One region of the Isoptericola sp. NPDC058082 genome, then DNA from elsewhere that is predicted to be linked to it. Evidence: riboswitches for the same ligand, from Rfam matches in the RefSeq annotation. Region 1 holds a riboswitch; each other region holds the start of a gene.
The links. Region 1 has a riboswitch for S-adenosylmethionine ahead of ACFVS0_RS01705 (O-acetylhomoserine aminocarboxypropyltransferase/cysteine synthase family protein). Riboswitches for the same ligand answer to the same signal wherever they lie in the genome.

Region 1 (6,972 bases):
AGCGGGTGGACCCACAGCCCGGGCGCACGTCGCTGGTCACGCGCGTGCACGGCACCGACCCGACGGCGCCGAGCCTCGGCCTGGTCGGGCACACCGACGTCGTCCCCGTCGAGCCGGACGGCTGGAGCCGCGACCCGTTCGGGGCCGAGCTCGTCGACGGCTGGGTCTGGGGCCGGGGCGCGATCGACATGCTCGGGCTCACGGCGGCCTACGCCGTCGTGACGCGGGCGCTCGCGACCTCCGGCCGCCCGCCGCGCGGCGACCTGCTGCTCGCCGCCGTCGCGGACGAGGAGCACGGCAGCGTGTGGGGGGTCGACTGGCTCACCACCCATCGGTGGGACCTGGTGCGGGCCGACCACGTGCTCACCGAGTCCGGCGGCGTGCCCGTGGGGCCGCTCGGGGCGCGGACGCTGGCCGTGGGGGAGAAGGGCGGCGCCGGCCGGCTGCTGCGCGTGCACGGCCGGCCCGGGCACGGCTCCGGCCCGTGGGGCAGCAGGAACGCCATCGTCATCGCCGCGGAGGTGGTGCGGCGCATCGCCGCCGCCCGCGGCCCCGTCGTCGTCGGCGACCTCTGGCGCCGGTACGTGGACGCGCTGGCGCCGGAGCCAGACCTGCGCGCCGCCCTGCTCGACCCGGAGCGGCTCGACGACGCGCTCCCGCGGCTCGGCGCCCTCGGCGCGGTCGCGCACGCCACGACGCACACGACGCTCGCCCCGACCGTCATCGGCGCCGGGTCCAAGCCGAACGTCATCCCGGGCCTGGCCGAGATCACGCTCGACATCCGCGTCCTGCCGGGCACCCGGCCCGGCGACGTCGAGGCGCTGCTCACCGAGACCCTCGGGGACCTGGCGGAGCACGTCGAGATCGTGGGCGACCGGTTCGGCGAGCCCTCCCTGTCGCCCACGGACAACGACCTGTACCGCGTCATCGAGCGGACGGTGTCGGCCCGCACCGGGGGCGCCCCCGTGGTGCCGACCCTCGGCACGGGCGGCACCGACGGGCGGTTCTACCGGCGCCGCGGCGTCCCGGCCTACGGCTTCGGGCTGCTCAGCGCCGACTGGGACCCCGGCGCGTGGCGCGGGCTGTTCCACGGCAACGACGAGCGGGTCGACGTCGCCTCCCTCGAGCTCACCACCGCCGCGCTGCACGACGTCGTCACGACGTTCCTGCGCTGAGGGCGGGCATGGGAACGGCCACCGCCAGGGTCCCCGGCCCCGCGACTCCCGGGGACGGCCCGCCGGGACCGGCGCGATGGGTCGCCACCGGATGGGACGACCCCCGCGCGGCCGCCCTCCGGGACGCCATGGACGCGGACCTCGCGCCCCGCTACGCCGCCCTGCGTGCCGAGCGGGCCCGTCTGTTCGCGGCGCGCGCGCCCGGCGGCCTCCAGGTCGTGCCGACGGCCGAGGAGGTCCTCGTGACCTGGTTGGCCCTCGTCGGCGACGAGCCTGTCGCGACGGCGTCGCTGCGCCGGCTCGGCACGCCGGACGCGGCGACCGACGCGGTGACGTACGAGGTCAAGCGGCTCTTCGTGCGCCCCGCCCACCGGCGGCGCGGCCTGGCGGCCGCGGCGTTGACGGCGGTGGAGGGCTCGGCGCGGGAGCGGGGGATCGGCGAGCTGCGGCTGCAGACCGGTGTGCTGCAGCCGGAGGCGGTCGCGCTCTACGAGCGCGAGGGGTGGCGGCGGATCCCGCCGTACCCGCCCTACCCGCCCGAGTCGAGCGTCTGCTTCGTCAGGTCGCTGCGGTAGCTGGGACAGCACGTGCGGGTCCGGCATACGAGACCGCGCCGGACCGGGGTTGACGGCCGCGCCCTCGTCGGCTTCCCTGCGCCCCAGGTGACGAGCGCCAGTGCCAAGGCCCGGCTGGCTGGCCGGCAACCCTTCGACGTGACGGGGTGCCCCGGGAGCGACCTGACCGCTGCGCGACCGCGCGGGGGTAAGCACGGTTCTCCAGGAGACGACGTTGACGACCCTGACCGAGACGCACCCCACCGACCCGACCCGGCCCCACGGGTTCACGACGACACAGGTCCACGCCGGGGGTTCCGAGGGCGACGGCCCTGGGAGCGCGAGCCCTCGAGCGACCCCGATCCATCTCACGGCGGGGTTCCGGTTCGCCGGCTACGAGGACGCCGAGGCGCACTTCGGCGCCGGCGAGGGATACGCGTACACGCGCCACGGCAACCCGACCACGGAGTCCGTCGAGCGCCGGATCGCCCGCCTGGAGGGCGGTGCCGAGGCGCTGTTCCTCGCCTCGGGCCAGGCGGCGATCACGACGACGCTCCTCGGCCTCGTCGGCGCGGGCCAGCGCGTGCTCGCCTCGCCCAGCCTCTACGAGGGCACGCGGGGGCTGCTCCTGGAGAACCTGCCCCGCCTCGGGATCGAGACCGACTTCGTCGCGGACCCGGCGGACGTCGGCGCGTGGGAGCGGGCGATCACCCCGGACACCCGGGTCGTGTTCCTGGAGTCGATCCCCAACGCGCGCGGCGACGTGCACGACCTCGCCGCGATCGCGCGGGTCGCGCACGCCCGCGGTCTCGCGTTCGTCGTCGACAACACGCTGGCCACCCCGTACCTGCTGCGACCGATCGAGCACGGCGCCGACGTCGTGGTGCACTCCGCGAGCAAGTTCCTCGCCGGGCACGGGTCGGTGCTGGGCGGGGTGGTGGTCGACGCCGGGACGTTCGACGCCGAGGCGTCGGGCCGGCTGTACCCGCACCTGGTCGCCCCGTCGCGGCTCGGCGGGGCGAGCCTCGTCGAGCGGCACGGCGGCCGGGCCCGGATCGCCTACCTCCGCGAGAGCGTCGCGCCGCGGTTCGGGCCGACCCCGTCGCCGATCAACGCGTTCCTCGTGGGGCAGGGCGTCGAGACGCTCTCGTTGCGCGTGGCACGGCAGAGCACGAACGCGCTGGCCGTCGCGCGGTTCCTCGAGGGGCGGCCGGAGGTCGACCACGTGGACTACCCGGGCCTCGGTTCGAGCCCGTCGGACGGGCTCGCGCGCCGCTACCTGCCCGACGGGCAGGGCGCCGTCCTGCAGGTGACGCTCCACGGCGGCGCGTCGGCGGCGCGCCGGTTCGTCGAGGGCCTGGGGATCGTCACGCACATGACGCACGTGGGCGACGTGCGCTCCCTCGTGCTGCACCCGGCGAGCACCAGCCACGTGCTGCGCACCCCGGCCGAGCAGGCCGCGCAGGGCGTCCACCCGGGCACGCTGCGCCTGTCCGTCGGCATCGAGGACCTGCCCGACCTCCTGGACGACCTCGAGCGCGGCCTCAAGGCGGTGGCGGCATGACCCGGCTGCAGCACCTCGGCTGGTTCCTCGCGCGCGGCTTCGGCCCGCACGGCTGGGGCCACGACTCCCTCGGGTGGGGCTACGACTGGACCCGGCCGGACCTCTACCAGGAGTCCGCGCGGGCGCTGGACCAGGCCGGGATCGACCTGCTGATCATCGAGGACGCGCCGTCCCTCGGCGGGCCCGAGACGCTCGACCTGCGGGTGCGCGCCGCGTTCGGCGGGCCCAAGCACGACCCGCTCCTGCTGGCCCCGTACCTGTTCGCCGCGACGCGGCACCTCGGCGTCGTGCCGACCGTGAACCCGGCCGCCGTCCTGCCGTACACCGCGGCGCGGCAGCTCGCCTCGCTCCAGCACCTGTCCGGCGGGCGGCTCGGGATCAACGTCGTGACGGACGTCGGCAGCGCGCGGCACTTCTCCGACGCGCCACCGCTGTCCCACGACTCCGCGTACGACCGGGCCGAGGAGTGGCTGGCGGGGGTGCGCGACCTGTGGCGCAGCTGGGACGACGGCGCGCTCGTCGCGGACCCGGTGACCGGCCGGTACGCCGACGGGTCGCGGCTGCGGCCGGTGCGTCACCGCGGCGAGCACTACGCGTTCGACGGGCCGCTGAACGCGATCCCGTTCCCGGACGGGGACGAGCCCGCGATCGTCTCGCCCGGCGGCTCGGCCCGGGGCCTCGGGTTCGCCGGGGCCAACAGCGACGTGCAGCTCGCGCTGGCCCCGCTGACCCAGGAGGGCGTGCGCGCCTACCGGGCGAAGGTGCACGCCGCGGCCCGCGACGCGGGGCGGGCGCCCGAGGACGTCAAGGTGCTCTTCGCGATCAAGCCCGTGCTGGTGTCCAGCCCCGAGGAGGCGGACCGGGTGGTCGCTGCCTCGGCGCGCCCTGACGAGGCGACCCTGCTCCGGGTCGCCGAGCAGCAGTCGAGCGACCTGGAGACGGACCTCACCGCCCTCGACCTGGACGCGCCGCTGCCGCCGGGGACGTTCGGCGAGCACGTGTCGCACGGGTCGGTGCGGCGGCTCGTGGGGGACCACGACGTCGCGACGACGCCGCTGCGCGCCCTGCTCACCGTGTTCGCGCGGGCCGGGCGGATCGCCGACCGCAGCGGGTGGGTCGGCACGGCCGACGAGCTCGCCGACCTGATCGAGGAGCTCGGCGAGTGGGGCAACGACGGCGTGCTGCTGTGGGGCGACCTGCACCCGGTCACCGTGCACCGCACGCTCGACGAGCTGGTGCCGATCCTGCGCCGCAGGGGGATCCTGCGCACCGAGCACGCCGAGGGTGGCCTGCGCGCCAACCTCCGCAGCTTCTGACCGTGGCGGCCGGGGCGTCCGCCGCCGGCCTGCCGGGCCGACCGTCTCACCTGAAGAGACGCTCGGCCGGAACCCTGGGGCGCCGCGCGCCGCGGACCTAGGTTCCCGCCACCGGGACCGGCCGTCATCGCCCCGGGGCCCCGGGCCCCGCGGCGGCACGGACATCGACGCAGACTTCGAGGAGCAGCACATGTCGAGCACCACCACCCCGAACAGCATCCCGTCGGCCGCGCGACCGGTCGTCGCCGTCGCCCTCGACGGCGCGGGCTGGCACCCGGCCGCGTGGCGGGAGCCGGCGGCCCGCCCCGAGGCCCTGACCGACCCGCACTACTGGGTGGACCTCGCCCGGCGTGCCGAGGCGGGCCTCGTCGACCTCGTGACCTTCGAGGACAGCTTCGGCCTGCCGACGGTGCCGTACGACGACCCGGACGGGGAGCGCGTCGACCGCGTGCGGGTGCGGCTCGACGCCGAGCTGGTCGCCGCGCGGGTCGCCCCCGCCACCCGGCACGTCGGCCTCGTCCCCGTGGTCACCACCACGCACACCGAGCCGTTCCACGTCTCCAAGGCGCTCGCCACGCTCGACCACACGAGCCGCGGGCGCGCGGGTTGGCAGGTGCGGGTGTCGGCGGTCGCGGCCGACGCGGCCCTGACCGGCCGTCGCGAGGTGCCCGAGGTCGCGTTCGAGGACTTCCTCGCGGTGCGCGGCGCCGAGCACGTGGCCGACCTGTTCGACGAGGCCGTCGCCGTCGTCGACACCGTGCGCGCGCTGTGGGACTCGTGGGAGGACGACGCCGAGATCCGCGACGCCGCGACGCGCCGGTTCATCGACCGCGACAAGGTGCACCGGGTCGACGCCGAGACGCCCTGGTTCTCGGTGCGCGGGCCGTCGATCACGCCGCGCCCGCCGCAGGGGCAGCCCGTCGTGACCCTGCTCGCGCACGCCGCGATCCCGTACGAGGCGGCCGCCCGGGCGGGCGACGTCGTGTTCGTCACGCCCGCGGACGACGCCGGCGCCCCGGCCGTGCTCGCCGACGTGCGCGCGGCCGAGGAGCGCGTCGGGCGCACCGGCGAGCCGCTGCGTGTGGTCGCGGACCTCGCCGTCGTGCTGGACACCCCGGGGGAGCGCGGCGCGGACCGCCTCGCGCGCCTGGACGACCGTGCCGGCGGGCCGTGGGTCACCGACGTGCGCGTCGTCGTGGGCAGCGCGGCCGAGGTCGCCGACGTCGTGGAGGCGTGGGTGCGGCTCGGGTACGACGGTGTCCGGCTGCGGCCCGCCGTCCTGCCCGACGACCTGGACGCGATCACCGCCGACCTGCTGCCCGAGCTGCGGCGCCGTGGGCTCGCGCGCACCTCCTACGACGCCGACGGCGCCACCCTGCGCGGGCTGCTGGGCCTGCCCGCGGACGTCCCGAACCGCTTCGCCGCCGTCTGAGACGGCCCTGGCAGCGCCGACCGTGACACCGCCGACCGAGAGGACCCGACCATGAGCATCCCCGAGAACAAGCCCCGCAAGCAGATCATCCTCGGCGCCTACCTGGGCGGCGTGAACCACCACACCCTGTGGCACCTGCCCGAGGCGGGCAGCCAGATCGACTTCTCGTCGTTCGAGCACACGGCGCGCACCGCCGAGCGGGGGCGCTTCGACTTCTTCTTCCTCGCCGAGGGGCTCGCCCTGCGCGAGCGCGACGGCGAGGTCTTCGACCAGGACGTCGTCGGGCGCCCCGACACGTTCACCGTGCTGGCCTCCCTCGCGGCCGTGACGGACCACCTGGGCCTCGCCGGCACGATCAACTCGACGTTCAACGAGCCGTACGAGCTGGCCCGCCAGCTGGCCTCACTGGACCACCTCTCGGGCGGGCGCGCGGCGTGGAACGTCGTGACGAGCTTCGACGCCTTCACGGGGGCCAACTTCCGGCGCGGCGGCTTCCTCGACCGCTCCGAGCGCTACGAGCGCGCGGCCGAGACCCTGGCCACCGTGCGCGAGCTGTGGGACTCCTGGGCCGACGACGACCTCGTGATCGACAAGGAGGCCGGCGTGTTCGCCCCGCGCGGCGCCGGCGCCTTCCGGCACTCCGGCCCCCAGTTCGACGTGGCGGGGCGGTTCGGGGTCCCGCGGCCGCCGCAGGGCCACCCCGTGATCCTGCAGGCCGGGGTGTCCCCGCAGGGGCGGGACTTCGCCGCGGCCGGTTCCGACGCGATCTTCTCGCCGTACGGCAGGTTCGAGGAGGCGCGGGAGTACTACGTGGACGTCAAGGCGCGGGCGGCGCGGCTCGGGCGCAACCCCGACCACCTGAAGATCCTGCCCAGCGCGTCCTTCGTGCTGGGGGACACCGAGGCCGAGGCCCGCGAGAGGTCCCGGTGGG
Region 2 (6,972 bases), on a different contig from region 1:
CATGCCGCCCAGGTGGTCGCGGGCGCCGAGCGCCAGGTTCTCGTAGTCGAGGAAGACGGCGAGGCGCTCTTCGGTGTCCATGCACGTCAGGCTACGGCGTCGCGTGCTCCGCCGCGGGACCAGGCCGGGTTACCACGGCCGCCGCCACATCGTCCAGGCTCCGGGCGTTCCGTCACCCTTTCTTCACCCCCTATCCTGTGTCGGGTCCCGCCGACGCGACGCCTTGGAGGCTCACCTTGTCAGCAGATCCCGGAGCCACCACGGCGACGGACGAGATCGTCCCCGACCCCGCGCTCCCCCCGACGGCGGTTCCCGCCGAGGACCTGAAGCCCCGCTGGACACCCGCGAAGATCGCGCTCTGGGCGGCGATCGCGCTGCTCGGTGGCGTCGCGTGGGTCATGATCGCGCTGGTGCGCGGCGAGACCATCAACGCCATCTGGTTCGTCTTCGCGTCGGTGTGCACGTACCTCATCGGGTACCGCTTCTACTCGAAGGTCATCGAGCGGTACATCACCCGCCCCGACGACCGCCGCGCCACCCCCGCCGAGACACGCGAGGACGGCAAGGACTTCGTCCCCACCGACCGCCGCGTGCTGTTCGGCCACCACTTCGCCGCCATCGCCGGCGCCGGCCCGCTGGTGGGCCCGGTGCTCGCCGCGCAGATGGGGTACCTGCCGGGCACCATCTGGATCATCGTCGGCGTGGTGCTCGCGGGCGCCGTGCAGGACTACACGGTGCTGTTCTTCTCCATGCGCCGCGGCGGCCGCACCATCGGCCAGATGGCGCGCGAGGAGCTGGGCCGCATCGGCGGCGTGGCCGCGATCGTCGCGTCCCTGCTGATCATGATCATCATCGTGGCGATCCTCGCCCTCGTGGTCGTCAACGCCCTCGGCGAGAGCCCGTGGGGCGTGTTCAGCGTCTCCATGACGATCCCGATCGCCCTCTTCATGGGCGTCTACCTGCGGTACCTGCGCCCGGGCAAGATCACCGAGGTCTCCCTCATCGGCTTCGTCCTGCTGCTCGCCGCGATCGTCGGCGGCGGCATGGTGGCCGACACCGCGTGGGGCGCGGAGTTCTTCCACCTCGACCGCACCACCATCGCCGTCGGCGTCATCGTCTACGGCTTCGTGGCCGCCGTGCTGCCCGTATGGCTGCTGCTCGCCCCGCGCGACTACCTGTCCACCTTCATGAAGGTGGGCGTCATCGTGGTGCTCGCCGGCGCCGTCGTCATCGTGCGGCCCGAGATCAACGTGCCCGCGATCAGCGAGTTCGCGAGCGGCGAGACCGGCCCGGTGGTGTCCGGCAACCTCTGGCCGTTCCTCTTCGTGACGATCGCGTGCGGCGCCCTGTCCGGGTTCCACGCGCTCATCTCGTCGGGCACGACGCCGAAGCTCGTGGAGAAGGAGCGCCAGACGCGCTTCATCGGCTACGGCGGCATGCTCATGGAGTCGTTCGTCGCGATCATGGCGCTGGTCGCCGCGATCTCGATCGACCGCGGCGTGTACTTCGCGATGAACTCCTCGGCGGCCGCCACCGGCGGCACCATCGAGGGCGCGGTCGCGTTCGTGAACTCGCTCGGCCTCGCCGGCGTCAACCTCACGCCCGACATGCTCAGCACCCTGGCGACCCAGGTGGGCGAGCCGTCGATCGTGTCCCGCACCGGCGGCGCCCCGACGCTCGCGCTCGGGCTGGCGCACATCATGCACCAGCTGGTGGGCGGCACCGCGATGATGGGCTTCTGGTACCACTTCGCGATCATGTTCGAGGCGCTGTTCATCCTCACCGCGGTCGACGCCGGTACCCGCGTGGCCCGCTTCATGCTGCAGGACACCATCGGCAACGTGGCACCGCGGTTCAAGGACATGAGCTGGCGACCCGGGGTGTGGGTCTGCACCGCGATCATGGTCGCGGGCTGGGGGACGATCCTGTATCTGGGCGTCACCGACCCGCTCGGCGGCATCAACACGTTCTTCCCGCTGTTCGGCATCGCGAACCAGCTGCTGGCCGCGATCGCGCTCGCCGTCGTGCTCGCCATCGTCGCGAAGCGGGGCCGCGCGTACTGGCGGTGGCTGTGGATCGTGGCCCTGCCGCTGGCCTTCACCGCGCTGATCACCATCTGGGCGTCGTTCGAGAAGATCTTCTCGGACGTGCCCGCGGTGGGGTACTGGGCGCAGCACCGGGCGTTCAAGGACGCGCTCGCCGCCGGCGAGACGTCGTTCGGCACCGCGCCCGACGTCGCGGCCATGGAGGCCGTGGTCCGCAACACCTTCGTGCAGGGCACCCTGTCGATCGTGTTCGTGGTGCTGTCGATCGTCGTGATCCTCGCGTCGCTGGTCGTGACGATCAGGGCGTTCCGCACCGGCGGCGGCGAGAACCACGAGGACGCGCCCGTCGCGTCGCGCCGGTTCGCCCCGGCCGGCCTGTTCGCCTCGTCGACCGAGAAGCGGATCGAGAAGGAGTGGGCCGACGCCGGCCTGCGGGAGTCCAGCGGTGCCGGGCACCACTGAGCCCCGCACCGGCAGGGTGCACGACGTCGCCCGGGCGCTGGCCCGGGCGGCGTCGGCGGGGTGGGCGAGCCTGCGCTGGTACGTGCGCCAGGTGATGGGCGACGACGCCTACGCGACGTACGTCGCGCACGAGCGGTCGGCCCACCCCGGCCGCGCGCCGATGGGCGAGCGCGAGTTCTGGCGGGAGCACTACGCGGAGCAGGACCGCAACCCCGGCTCGCGCTGCTGCTGAGCGGCGCGCGCGACGGTGCCGGCCGGGCCAGGATGGGCGCGTGCGCGCGATCGTGTTCGAGTCCCACGGCGGCCCCGAGGTGCTGCATCTCGCCGACGCCCCCGACCCTCAGGCCGGGCCCGGCCAGGTGCGCGTGCGCGTCGAGGCCGCGGCCGTCAACGGCTGGGACGTGAAGTCCCGCGCCGGCACGACCGGCGGCCCGCCGCCGACGTCGCCCGTCGTGCCGGGCCTGGAGGTGGCGGGGGTCGTCGACCAGGTCGGGGACGGCGTGGCCGGCGTCGCGCCCGGCGACCGCGTCGTGGGCTTCGCCGTCGGCGGCGGGTACGCCGAGCTCACCCGGACGTCGGTCTTCGCCCGCGTGCCCGCCGGGCTCGCCGCGACCGACGCCGTCACGCTCCCCGTCGCCGCCGAGACCGCGACCCGCGTGCTGCGCCTCCTCGACGTCCGGCCCGGCGAGACGCTGCTCGTGCACGGCGCCTCGGGGTCGGTGGGCGAGCTGGCCGTCCAGCTCGCCGTGCGCCGCGGCGCCCGCGTGATCGGTACGGCGTCGCCGCGGAACCAGGAGCGCGTCGCCGCCCTCGGCGCGACACCCACCACCTACGGCGCAGGGCTCGTGGAGCGGGTCCGCGCCCTCGCCCCCGACGGCGTGGACGCCGTCCTCGACACCACCGGCGCGGGCGTGCTGCCCGACTCGATCACCCTGCGCGGCGGCACCGAGCGCATCGTCACCATCGCCGACGACGCCGCGGCAGACCTCGGCGTCGAGGCCAGCTGGCGGTCCGAGCGCGACGCCGGCGAGCTCGCCGAGGCCGTCGACGCCCTCGCCCGCGGCGACCTCGTGACCACCGTCGGCGCGGTGCTCCCGCTGGCCGACGCGCCCCGTGCGCACGCTCTGGTCGAGAGCGGCCAAGCCGGCGGCAAGGTCGTGCTGGTGCCCTGAGCAGGGCGTTCCCGCCCGCCCGGCATCCGCGATCGTCTCAGCAGGCGGTCTCATCCTCGCCCGTATCGCGGATGCTGCGTACGATCGCGTGACAAGCCATCCAGAGCGGCCGAGAGTCCTGGCTCGACGACGCCGCAGCAACCCGTTCTCCGACGGAAGCCTCCCGAGGACGAAGGTGCTCACGCCAGGATCGATGGAGTGACGCATGGTCGCAGAGGCATCCTTTTCGCCCACCCCGGCAGCTCAGCCGGCAGTTCACCCGGCGCTGCCGGCACGCCCGACGGTCTCGTTCGAGCTCATGCCGCCGCGCCGGCCGGACGCCGCGCCCAAGTTCTGGGAGACGGCGCGCCGGCTCGTCGCCGCACGACCGGACTTCATGTCCGTGACGTACGGCGCGGGCGGCGGTGACCGGGCGACCGCCCGCCAGGTCGTCGCGACCCTGCTCGAGGGCACGCCCGTCCTGCCGGTGGCGCACCTGACCTGCGTGGGCGCGCACCGCGAGGACGTGTCCGCCGTCATCGACGACTTCCTCGACGCCGGCACCCGCGCGTTCCTCGCCCTGCGCGGCGACCCGCCGAAGGACCAGCCTGACTGGGAGCCGCCCGCCGACGGCGTCGCATCCTCGATCGAGCTCGTGCACCTGCTGCGCGAGGTCGAGGCGCGGCGCTGCGCGACCGACCCCGGGGCCGCCCTGCGCGGCGCCGCCCGCCCGATGACGATCGCCGTCGCGACGTTCGTCGACGGCAACGTGCAGGCCGGCACCACCCGGGCCCAGGAGGTCCGGCGCCTCAAGGAGAAGCAGGACGCGGGGGCGAGCTTCGCCATCACGCAGCTGTTCTACGAGGCCGACTCCTACACCGACTTCGTCGCCGAGGCCCGCGCGGCCGGGGTGACGATCCCGATCCTCGCGGGGCAGCTGCCCACGACCGAGCCGCGCCGGCTCCGTCGCGTCGAGGAGCTCACCGGCGTCCGCGCGCCCCGGCACCTGCTGGACGCGCTCGACGCCGCGGGGGACCCGGAGGCGCAGCACGCCTACGGGACCGCGCGCGCCGTCGAGCTCGCCCAGCGCGTGCTCGACGCGGGCGCCCCCGGCATCCACGTGTACACGTTCAACAAGTACCGTCCCGCTCTGGACCTGCTCGAGGGTGTCCACCTCGGCGGACCGGCGCCGGCCGACGTCACGTCGGACGGCGCGGACCTGGCCAGAAGGCCGTGGGTACCGAGCATCCCGACCCAGGCTCCCGCCGTCTGAGCGGAGCCCGAACTCTGGAGTGCTCATGTCCACCACCAGCACCACCCCCGCCGCGGCATTTCCCGGCGGCACGATCCTCGGCTACCCGCGCATCGGGCGTCGCCGCGAGCTCAAGAAGGCCGTCGAGTCGTTCTGGGCCGGGCACACCGACGCCGTCGACCTGGAGGTCACGGCCGGCGCGCTGCGCCGCGAGACCGCCCGCCGCCTCGTCGAGCGCGGGCTGAACCCCGACGACGGCTCCGTGCCGGGGTCGTTCTCCTACTACGACCAGGTGCTCGACGTCGTCGCGCTGCTCGGCGCCGTCCCCGAGCGGTTCCGCGACCTGCTCGACGACGAGGACGGCTCGCTCGAGCTCGACGGCTACTTCACCGTGGCCCGCGGCCGCGGCGAGGACGCCCCGCTCGAGATGACCAAGTGGTTCGACACCAACTACCACTACCTGGTCCCCGAGATCAGCGAGACGACGCCGGTCTCGTTCGCCGACCACCGCATCGTGCGCGAGTACGCCGAGGCCAAGGAGGCCGGCGTCACCACGCGCCCCGTGCTCGTGGGCCCGGTGACGTTCCTCGCCCTGTCCAAGGCGGCCGACGAGGCGGGCGACGGGTTCCACCCGCTCGACCGGCTCGACGACGTCGTCGCCGCGTACGCCGACCTGCTGCGCGCGCTGGCCGCGGTCGGGGTGCCGTGGGTGCAGCTCGACGAGCCCGCGCTCGTCACTGACTCCCTCGACGTGCCGGCCGAGCGCCTGCACGCGGCCATCGCGTCCGCCTACCGCGCCCTGGCGACCGACCTTGCGACGGCCACCGACGACGCCGACTCCGAGGACTCGGGCGAGCGGCCCGCGATCCTGGTGACGGCGCCGTTCGGCGGCCTGCACGAGGACGCCCTCGCGCTCCTCGCCGCGACCGACGTCGACGCGATCGCGATCGACCTGGTCAAGGGCGCCGTGCCCGCCGGGCCGGTGCCGGGCCTCGAGGGCAAGACCCTCGTCGCCGGGGTGATCGACGGCCACAACGTGTGGCGGGCCGACCTGGCCGCCAAGCTCGACGCGGTCGAGTCGCTGCGGGGCCTCGGCGCCGTCGCCCTCGCCGTCGGCACGTCGACGTCGCTGCTGCACGTGCCGCACGACGTCGAGGACGAGGTGTACGACCAGCACGCGGCGGGCACCACCCTCGACCCGCGCCTGCGCGACTGGCTGGCGTTCGCCGACCAGAAGGTGGGCGAGGTCGCGACCCTGGCCCGCGCCCTCACGGACGGTCGCGCGGCCGTCGAGGACGCGCTCGCCGCGTCGTCCGCGGCCGTGGCCTCGCGCGCGACGGCGGCCGGCGTCGTCGTGCCCGAGGTGCGCGACCGCGCCGCGGCGCTCACCGACGCCGACTTCGCCCGCGGCCCGTACGCGGAGCGCGCGGCCGCCCAGGCCGCGCGGCTGAACCTGCCGCCGCTGCCCACGACGACGATCGGCTCGTTCCCGCAGACCCCCGAGATCCGCAAGGCCCGCGCCGCGTGGACCAAGGGCGAGCTCGCCGACGCCGACTACTCCGCCGCGATGCGGGAGGAGATCGGGCGCGTCGTGACCCTGCAGGAGGAGCTGGGCCTCGACGTGCTGGTGCACGGCGAGCCCGAGCGCAACGACATGGTGCAGTACTTCGCCGAGCAGCTCGACGGGTTCGCGGTGACGGCGAACGGCTGGGTGCAGTCGTACGGCTCGCGCTGCGTGCGCCCGCCGATCCTGTGGGGGGACGTGCAGCGCCCGGCGCCGATCACCGTCGAGTGGTCCGCGTACACGGCGTCGCTCACCGACAAGCCGGTCAAGGGCATGCTCACCGGCCCGGTGACGATCCTCGCGTGGTCGTTCGTGCGCGACGACCAGCCGCTCGGCGACACCGCGAACCAGGTGGGCCTGGCCCTGCGCGACGAGATCGCGGACCTGGAGGCCGCGGGCATCGGCATCGTGCAGGTGGACGAGCCCGCGCTGCGCGAGCTGCTGCCGCTGCGCCGCGCCGACCAGCCCGCCTACCTCGACTGGTCGGTCGGGTCGTTC
Region 3 (6,972 bases), on a different contig from region 1:
CGTCGTCGACGATCGAGAAGTAGGCGGTGTCCCCCACCGTGCCGTCGGCGGCGACGCGGTGCTTGCGCAGCACGCCCTCCGGCGTGGCGCCGAGGCGCCGGATGGCCGCGCACGAGCGCGTGTTGCGGGAGTCGGCGCGCAGCGCGACGCGGCGCATGCCCCACTCGTCGAACGCGTGCCGCAGCAGCAGGAGCTTGCACGCCGGGTTGGTCGTGCCGCCCCACCAGTCGCGGCCGTAGAAGGTGGTGCCGATCTCCACGCGGCGCGGGCCCGGCGCCAGCTCGTAGAACCGGGTGGACCCGCGCACCGCGCCGTCGTCGCCCACGACGGCGAACGCCGTCGTGCCGGGCGTGGCGACGCCCGCCTCGATCCACGCCTCGAGGTCCGCGAGCCCGGACGGGACCGGCGACGTCATGCCGAACCAGAGGTCGGCGTCGATCAGGGGGAGCAGCGCCTCGGCGTGCTGCGGGCCGAGCGGCTCCAGGCGCACGCCGTGGCCGGCGAGGACGAGGTCGTGATGCACGGGCCCATCCTCGCCGAACAGGCGGTTGATGCCGGAATGCGTCCAACTTCCTCGCGATACCGGTGTCAACCGCCTGTTCGGCGACCCGGGCAGCGGGATGGGTAGCGTGCGGATCATGGACGACGCCCTGCACGAGATGACCGCCACCCGGTTGCGCGACCTGCTGCGCGCGGGAGAGCTCACGCCGACCGAGGTGGCCGACCACTTCCTCGCCCGGATCGAGCGCGCCAACCCCGACCTGGGGGCGTTCGCCACCGTCGCCCCCGAGGCGGCGCGCGCGCGGACGGCGGCCCTCGAGCGCGACGGCGCGCACGGCCGGGCGACCCTGTGGGGGCTGCCCGGCGGGGACAAGGACCTGTGGATGCGGGCCGGCGTGCCCGCCCGGTTCGGCTCCCGCGCCTTCGCCGGCGACGACGCCGTCGTGCCGCCGGTGAGCGACGAGATCGTCGACGTCCTCGACGCCGCCGGCATGGTGAGCCTCGGCCGCACGACCGCCCCCGAGCTCGGCTTCCCCGCGTACACCGAGCCGCTGGCGGGGCCGGTGGCACGCAACCCGTGGGACCCGGGCCTCGGGGCGGGCGGGTCGAGCGGCGGCGCCGCCGTCGCCGTCGCGGCGGGCCTGCTCCCGTGCGCGCCGGGGTCGGACGGCGGCGGGTCGGTCCGCATCCCCGCCGCCGCGTGCGGCGTGGTCGGGCTGAAGCCGAGCCGCGGCCTCGTGCCGGCGGGGTCGGGCCAGGAGTCGCTGGGCGGGCTGGTCGTCAACGGGCCGCTCGCCCGCACCGCCGAGGACACCGCGCTGCTGCTGGAGGGCATGCTCACCTGGACCCCGGACGGCCGCGTGGCGCACCCGCTCACGCTGCGCGCGCCGTCGGCCCGCGCCGGGGAGTACCTGGCCGCGGCGCGCCGCGGAGAGGTGGCGGGTGACGGGGGCGAGGACGTGCGGGGCCGGTTCCGGATCGGTGTCACGACCGACTCCGCCTGGGACGACTTCTACGCGATCACGACGTCGGACGAGGCACGCGCCGCGCTCGACACCGGCGTGGCGACGCTCGCCGGCCTGGGGCACGAGGTCGACGACCTGTCCCTCGAGCCCGACCCGACGTACGGCCCCGCCTTCCGCACCCTGTGGATGGCGGGCGCCTCCGCGGTCCCGCTGGACGACCCCGCACGGCTCGACCGGCTCGAGCCGCTCACCCGGTGGCTCATCGGCCGCGGCCGCCAGGTGCCCGCCCGCGAGCTCGCCGAGGCGCTGCGTGCGCTCACGGCGTTCGAGCGCAGGCTGGTCGCGCAGGTGTCACGGTTCGACGCCGTCGTCACCCCCGCGCTCGCGACGACGCCCCGCCCGCTCGGCTGGTTCGACCCCGAGGACCCCGAGCGCAACTTCGAGCAGCAGTGCCAGTACACGCCGTGGACGTCGATGCTCAACGTGGCGGGGCTGCCGGCGATCACGCTGCCGACCCGCTGGACCGACGACGGGCTGCCGATGGGCGTCCAGCTGATCGGGCGGCCGGGCGGCGAGACGACGCTCCTCGCGCTCGCCGCCCAGCTCGAGGACCGGCTGCGCTGGGCGGATCGGCACCCTCCGGCCTGGTGATCAGGCGGGAACCCTCTCCGCCGTCGCGCCGTCGAGCGGCGGGTAGGTCTCGCCACCCACCCGCTCCGCCGCCGCGATGTACCCGGCCAGGGCCGAGCGCGAGCGGGCGAGCCTCGCCATCTGGTCCTCCAGACGCCGCAGGCGGGAGCGCATCGCGGTCAGGAGCTCGGCACAGCCGGGCAGCTGCGGCTCCTCGCCGACCGCGCACGGCAGGACGTAGGCGATGTCCTCGGACGACAGGCCCGCGTCGAGCAGGTGCCGGATCTGGCGCACCCGCAGCACGGCCCCCTCGTCGAACTCGCGGTAGCCGTTCGAGCGTCGGGCGACGTCCAGCAGGCCCTGGGCCTCGTAGTAGCGCAGCTGGTGCGTCCGCACGCCCGTGCGGCGGCTCAGCTCACCGATCCGCATCCCGCTCCCCCTTGACCTTCACACCGGTATGAACGTCGACGATGCTGCCATGGTCACCAGAACCCACAAGCCGTCGTCCCCCGCCCCCGTCTCCGTCGTCGGACTCGGCCTCATGGGTCGCGCGCTCGCCGGCGCGTTCCTGCGGGCCGGGCACCCCACCACCGTGTGGAACCGCACCCCCGCCAGGGCCGACGCGTTGGTGGCGGACGGCGCGCACCTGGCGCCCACGGCGGCCGCGGCGGTCCGTCCCGGCGGCCTGACGATCGTCTGCCTCACCGACGACGCCGCCGTGCGCGAGCTGCTCGGCCACGACGACGTCGACCTCGCCGGCGCCACGCTGGTCAACCTCACGTCCAGCAGCTCCTCGCAGGCCAGGGAGACCGCCCGGTGGGCCGCCCGGCGCGGCGCGCGATACCTCGACGGCGCGATCATGGCCGTGCCGCCCGCGATCGGGACGGCGGACGCGGTCGTCCTGCACAGCGGGCCCCGGACGGACTTCGACGCGCACGCCGCCACCCTCGCCGCGCTCGGCACCGTCACCCACCTCGGCGAGGACCCCGGGCTGGCGTCCCTCTACGACGCGGCCGGCCTCACGATGATGTGGAGCGTCCTCGACGCGTGGCTGCACGGCACCGCCATGCTCCGCACGGCCGGGGTGGACGCCGCCGCCTTCGCCCCGTTCGCCCGGCAGATCGCGGAGGGCGTGGCCGCCTGGCTGCCCGGCTACGCGGAGCAGGTCGACAGCGGCAGGTTCCCGGCGGAGGCCTCGGCCCTCGAGACGGACGCGCGCGCGATGGCGCACCTCGTCGAGGAGAGCGCGGCGCTGGGCGTGAGCACCGAGCTGCCGAGACTGCTCAAGGCCGTGGCCGACCGTGGCGTCGCCGCGGGCCACGGTCACGAGCAGTACCCGGTGCTGATCGAGGAGTTCGGCCGCCCGACGCCCTGACCTGCCGGTCGCCACCCGGAGGACCACGACCTGAGACGTCGGCGTGCGAGCCGGCGGGCACGCGCCTACGGTCGGTGCTCGAGGTCGTTCGTCCGACGGAAGGAGCCCCGATGGGACTGGGAGACAAGGCCAAGCACCTGGCGGAAGAGGCCGAAGGCAAGGCCAAGGAAGCCACGGGCAAGCTCACCGACGACGAGAGCAAAGAGGCCGAGGGCAAGGCCCAGCAGGCCAGCGCGAACCTCAAGCAGGCGGGCGACGACGTCAAGGACGCGTTCAAGGGCTGACCCGCTGACACGACGGGGCGCCACCGCACGGTGGCGCCCCGTCGTCATGTCCGCCCGGGGCGGGGCCGACGGCTCAGAGGTCGTCGGGCAGGCAGCCGAACGCCTCGTCGGCGCCCAGCGCGGCGGTGGCGAGCAGCCCCTCGAGGCCGGAGCCCTCGGGCACGGGGCGCGGGTCGTCGACGACGACCCACAGCCCGTCCACGACGTCGTACTGCGCCTGCGGCCCCTCGGTCACGAGCGAGCGGACGGCGGCGACGAGCCGCTCGACCTCCTCGCCCGCGGTGCCGAGGCCCACCGACGCGCGGACGGCGCCGGCGTCGAAGCCGAGGCGGCCGAGCAGCGGGTGGGCGCAGAACCGGCCGTCGCGCACGCCGATGCCGTGCTCGGCGGACAGGTACGCGGCGACGAGGCCCGGGTCGTACCCGGTGACGGTGAACGTCACGACCCCCACCGGGTCGACGGCGTCGTCCCAGACGTGGACGACCTCGACGCGCTCGATCTCGCCGAGCCCGTCCACGAGCCGGCGCCGCAGGGCGTCCTCGTGCCCGGCCGCGACCCACGGGTCGAGGGCGGCGAGCTCGTCGCACGCGGCCGCGAGCGCCACCGCTCCCACGACGTTGGGCGAGCCGGCCTCGTGCCGGGCGGGGCCCTCGTGCCAGTCGGTCGTGGTGGTGCGCACCCGGCGCACGGCGCCGCCGCCGGCCAGGTACGGGGTGCCGGCGTCGAGCCAGTCGCGCCGGCCGACCAGGGCACCGGCCCCGAACGGCGCGTACGTCTTGTGGCCCGAGAACGCGACGTAGTCGACGCCCGTCTCCGCGAGCGAGAAGCGGCGGTGCGGCACCAGCTGGGCGCCGTCGAGCACGACGCGCGCGCCGGCGCCGTGCGCGGCGGCGACGACGTCGGCCACGGGCAGCGCCTCGCCGGTCACGTTGGACGCGCCGGTGAGCGCCAGGAGGGCGTAGGGGCGGCCCGCGGCAGCGGCCGACCCCAGCTCTTCCTCGATCTCCGCGAGGGTGGCGGCCACGGACGGGCCGCCCGCGACGACGGTCGCGTCGGTGACGCGCTGCCAGGGCAGCAGGTTGGCGTGGTGCTCGATGTCGAGCACGAGGACGCGGCCGGGCTCGCCGGTGGCCGGGTCGGCGGGCACGCAGCCCGCGAGCAGGTTGAGCGAGTCCGTCGTGTTGCGGGTGACGATCGTGAGGTCGTCCTCGCGGGCTCCGACGAACGCGCCGATCGTGCGGCGGGCCGTCTCGTACAGGGCCGTCGAGACCTGCGACAGGTAGCCGGCGCCGCGATGGACGCTGGCGTACAGCGGCAGCACGCGCGCGACCCGGTCGGCCACGGCCTGCAGGGCGGGCGCCGACGCCGCGACGTCGAGGTTGGCGTACGGCAGCTGACGGCCGTCGACGAGCGGCACGAGCGTGTCGCCGCCGACGACGGGCAGCACGGGTGCGACGTCCTGCACGGCGCCGACGCGCGCGGCGGGCACCGCAGGCGCGGGGGTGAGCGTGGTCATGCGTGGTCCTCCTCGGTCGTGCCGGGGAGGTGGCTCCCCGCGCTTGCCCGCGCGCCGGACGGCGCAGGGCCAGGTCGTCACCCGGGGCACCCCGCCGCGAGAGGAGGGTTGCCGGCCAGCGAGCCGGGGCTTCGCGCTGGCGCTCTTGACCTGCCGCCCATCGTGCGTGCGCAGCACCACACGGTCAAGCGGAGCCCGCCCCCTTCTCACGATGCGGTCGCGTGAGACGCTGGATGCATGCCCGATCGCACCGTTCCGGCCTCCGGCGCGCCTCCGGGAGGCCCCGTCGGAAGCCCCGTCGGAACCCCGGCCGAGCTGGTCGCCCGCGCCCTCGCCGGCGGCGACCTCCACGCCGCAGGGCTCGCCGCCCGCGCGGCGACCGGGGACGACGCCGCCGACGTCCTCGACCTCGTCGGCGGGCGGGCCGCCGCGGGCTCCGCGCCCGCGACCGAGCTGCTGGTGGAGCTGCTGGACGCGTCCGGCGTCGTCCGGCGCTTCGTGCGCGGCGCCCTGCTCGACGAGGCCGCCGTGGACGACGTCTCCCAGGACGTGCTGGTCTCCGTGGCGACGTCGGTCCGGTCGTTCGCGGGCGGGTCGCGGGTCACCACGTGGGTGCACGGGATCGTGCGCCACCGGGTGGTCGACCACCTGCGACGGCAGCGCGCCACCGCTCCCCTGCCCGACGACGACGTCGGGCCGTCGGAACGGATGAGCTCCCTCATCGCCACGCGCGCCACCGTGCGCGACGCGCTCGCCGCCCTGCCCGAGCTCTACCGCGAGCCCGTGACGCTGCGCGACATCGAGGGCCTGCCCTACGCGGAGGTGGCCGACCGTCTGGGGCGCAGCGTCGGCACCGTGAAGTCACAGGTCTCGCGCGGCCGCGCGCTCGTGGCCGCGGCCCTCGGGAGCCTGTCCTGATGGCCGCGCCGGCCGCGCCCGAGCCGCTGCTCGGGCGGTACCGGGTGGGCGACGTCATCGGCGTCGGGTCGTTCGCCACCGTGCACCGCGCCGTGGACGAGCGGCTGGACGACGTCGTCGTGGTGAAGGTGCTGGCCGAGAACCACAGCCTCAACCCGGAGGTCCGCGAGCGGTTCATCGCGGAGGGCCGGGCGCTGCGGCGGGTGGCGAGCCCGCACGTCGTCGCCGTGCACGACATCGGCGAGAGCGACCGCCAGCAGCCCTACCTCGTCCTCGAGCTCGCCGACCGCGGCACCCTCGCGGCCCGCGTCGCGGCCCTGCGGGCGGACGGGTGGACGGCGACGCCCGCCGACGTGCTCGCCGTCGCCCGGGGGCTCGCCGCCGCGGTCGAGGCCGTGCACGCCGCGCACCTCGTGCACCGGGACCTCAGCCCCGGCAACGTGCTGCTGCGTACCGGCCCGGAGGGTGCGGTCGAGGGCGTTCCCGCCGCCGTCGTCCGGCCGGACGAGCGCCTCGTCCTGGCCGACCTCGGCATGAGCAAGGACCTGGCCCGCAGCTCCGGGCTGACCGTCGCGGGCGGCACCGAGGGGTTCCGGCCGCCGGAGCAGGACGGCCCCGGCACGGTCGACACCCGCGCCGACCTGTGGGCGATGTCCGCGCTGCTGTCCTGGCTCGTCGAGGGCGCCGACCTCCCGCGCTCCCTCGACGCCGCGCTGCGCCGCAGCCTCGCCGACGCCCCCGCCCGGCGGCACCCCGACGCCGCAGCCTGGCTGGCCGACGTCG

Region 2: linked by a shared signal. The riboswitch ahead of ACFVS0_RS07250 (methylenetetrahydrofolate reductase) and the one ahead of ACFVS0_RS01705 (O-acetylhomoserine aminocarboxypropyltransferase/cysteine synthase family protein) in region 1 are both predicted to bind S-adenosylmethionine.
Region 3: linked by a shared signal. The riboswitch ahead of ACFVS0_RS19665 (aminotransferase class V-fold PLP-dependent enzyme) and the one ahead of ACFVS0_RS01705 (O-acetylhomoserine aminocarboxypropyltransferase/cysteine synthase family protein) in region 1 are both predicted to bind S-adenosylmethionine.

What each region holds. Positions count from the first base shown of each region.
Region 1 covers NZ_JBHVSQ010000001.1:368,700-375,671, forward strand. The annotation lists gene ACFVS0_RS01695 (M20/M25/M40 family metallo-hydrolase) at 1-1,175, shown strand, start outside; gene ACFVS0_RS01700 (GNAT family N-acetyltransferase) at 1,304-1,750, shown strand; SAM riboswitch class IV at 1,837-1,950, shown strand; gene ACFVS0_RS01705 (O-acetylhomoserine aminocarboxypropyltransferase/cysteine synthase family protein) at 1,965-3,293, shown strand; gene ACFVS0_RS01710 (LLM class flavin-dependent oxidoreductase) at 3,290-4,609, shown strand; gene ACFVS0_RS01715 (LLM class flavin-dependent oxidoreductase) at 4,800-6,041, shown strand; gene ACFVS0_RS01720 (NtaA/DmoA family FMN-dependent monooxygenase) at 6,093-6,972, shown strand, end outside.
Region 2 covers NZ_JBHVSQ010000004.1:60,350-67,321, forward strand. The annotation lists gene ACFVS0_RS07230 (NYN domain-containing protein) at 1-81, opposite strand, end outside; gene ACFVS0_RS07235 (carbon starvation CstA family protein) at 237-2,507, shown strand; gene ACFVS0_RS07240 (YbdD/YjiX family protein) at 2,491-2,739, shown strand; gene ACFVS0_RS07245 (NADP-dependent oxidoreductase) at 2,780-3,679, shown strand; SAM riboswitch class I at 3,773-3,879, shown strand; gene ACFVS0_RS07250 (methylenetetrahydrofolate reductase) at 3,885-4,931, shown strand; gene metE (5-methyltetrahydropteroyltriglutamate--homocysteine S-methyltransferase) at 4,957-6,972, shown strand, end outside.
Region 3 covers NZ_JBHVSQ010000021.1:11,828-18,799, forward strand. The annotation lists gene ACFVS0_RS19640 (GNAT family N-acetyltransferase) at 1-523, opposite strand, end outside; gene ACFVS0_RS19645 (amidase) at 639-2,117, shown strand; gene ACFVS0_RS19650 (MerR family transcriptional regulator) at 2,118-2,525, opposite strand; gene ACFVS0_RS19655 (NAD(P)-dependent oxidoreductase) at 2,575-3,471, shown strand; gene ACFVS0_RS19660 (CsbD family protein) at 3,582-3,755, shown strand; gene ACFVS0_RS19665 (aminotransferase class V-fold PLP-dependent enzyme) at 3,829-5,271, opposite strand; SAM riboswitch class IV at 5,306-5,422, opposite strand; gene ACFVS0_RS19670 (RNA polymerase sigma factor) at 5,509-6,189, shown strand; gene ACFVS0_RS19675 (protein kinase) at 6,189-6,972, shown strand, end outside.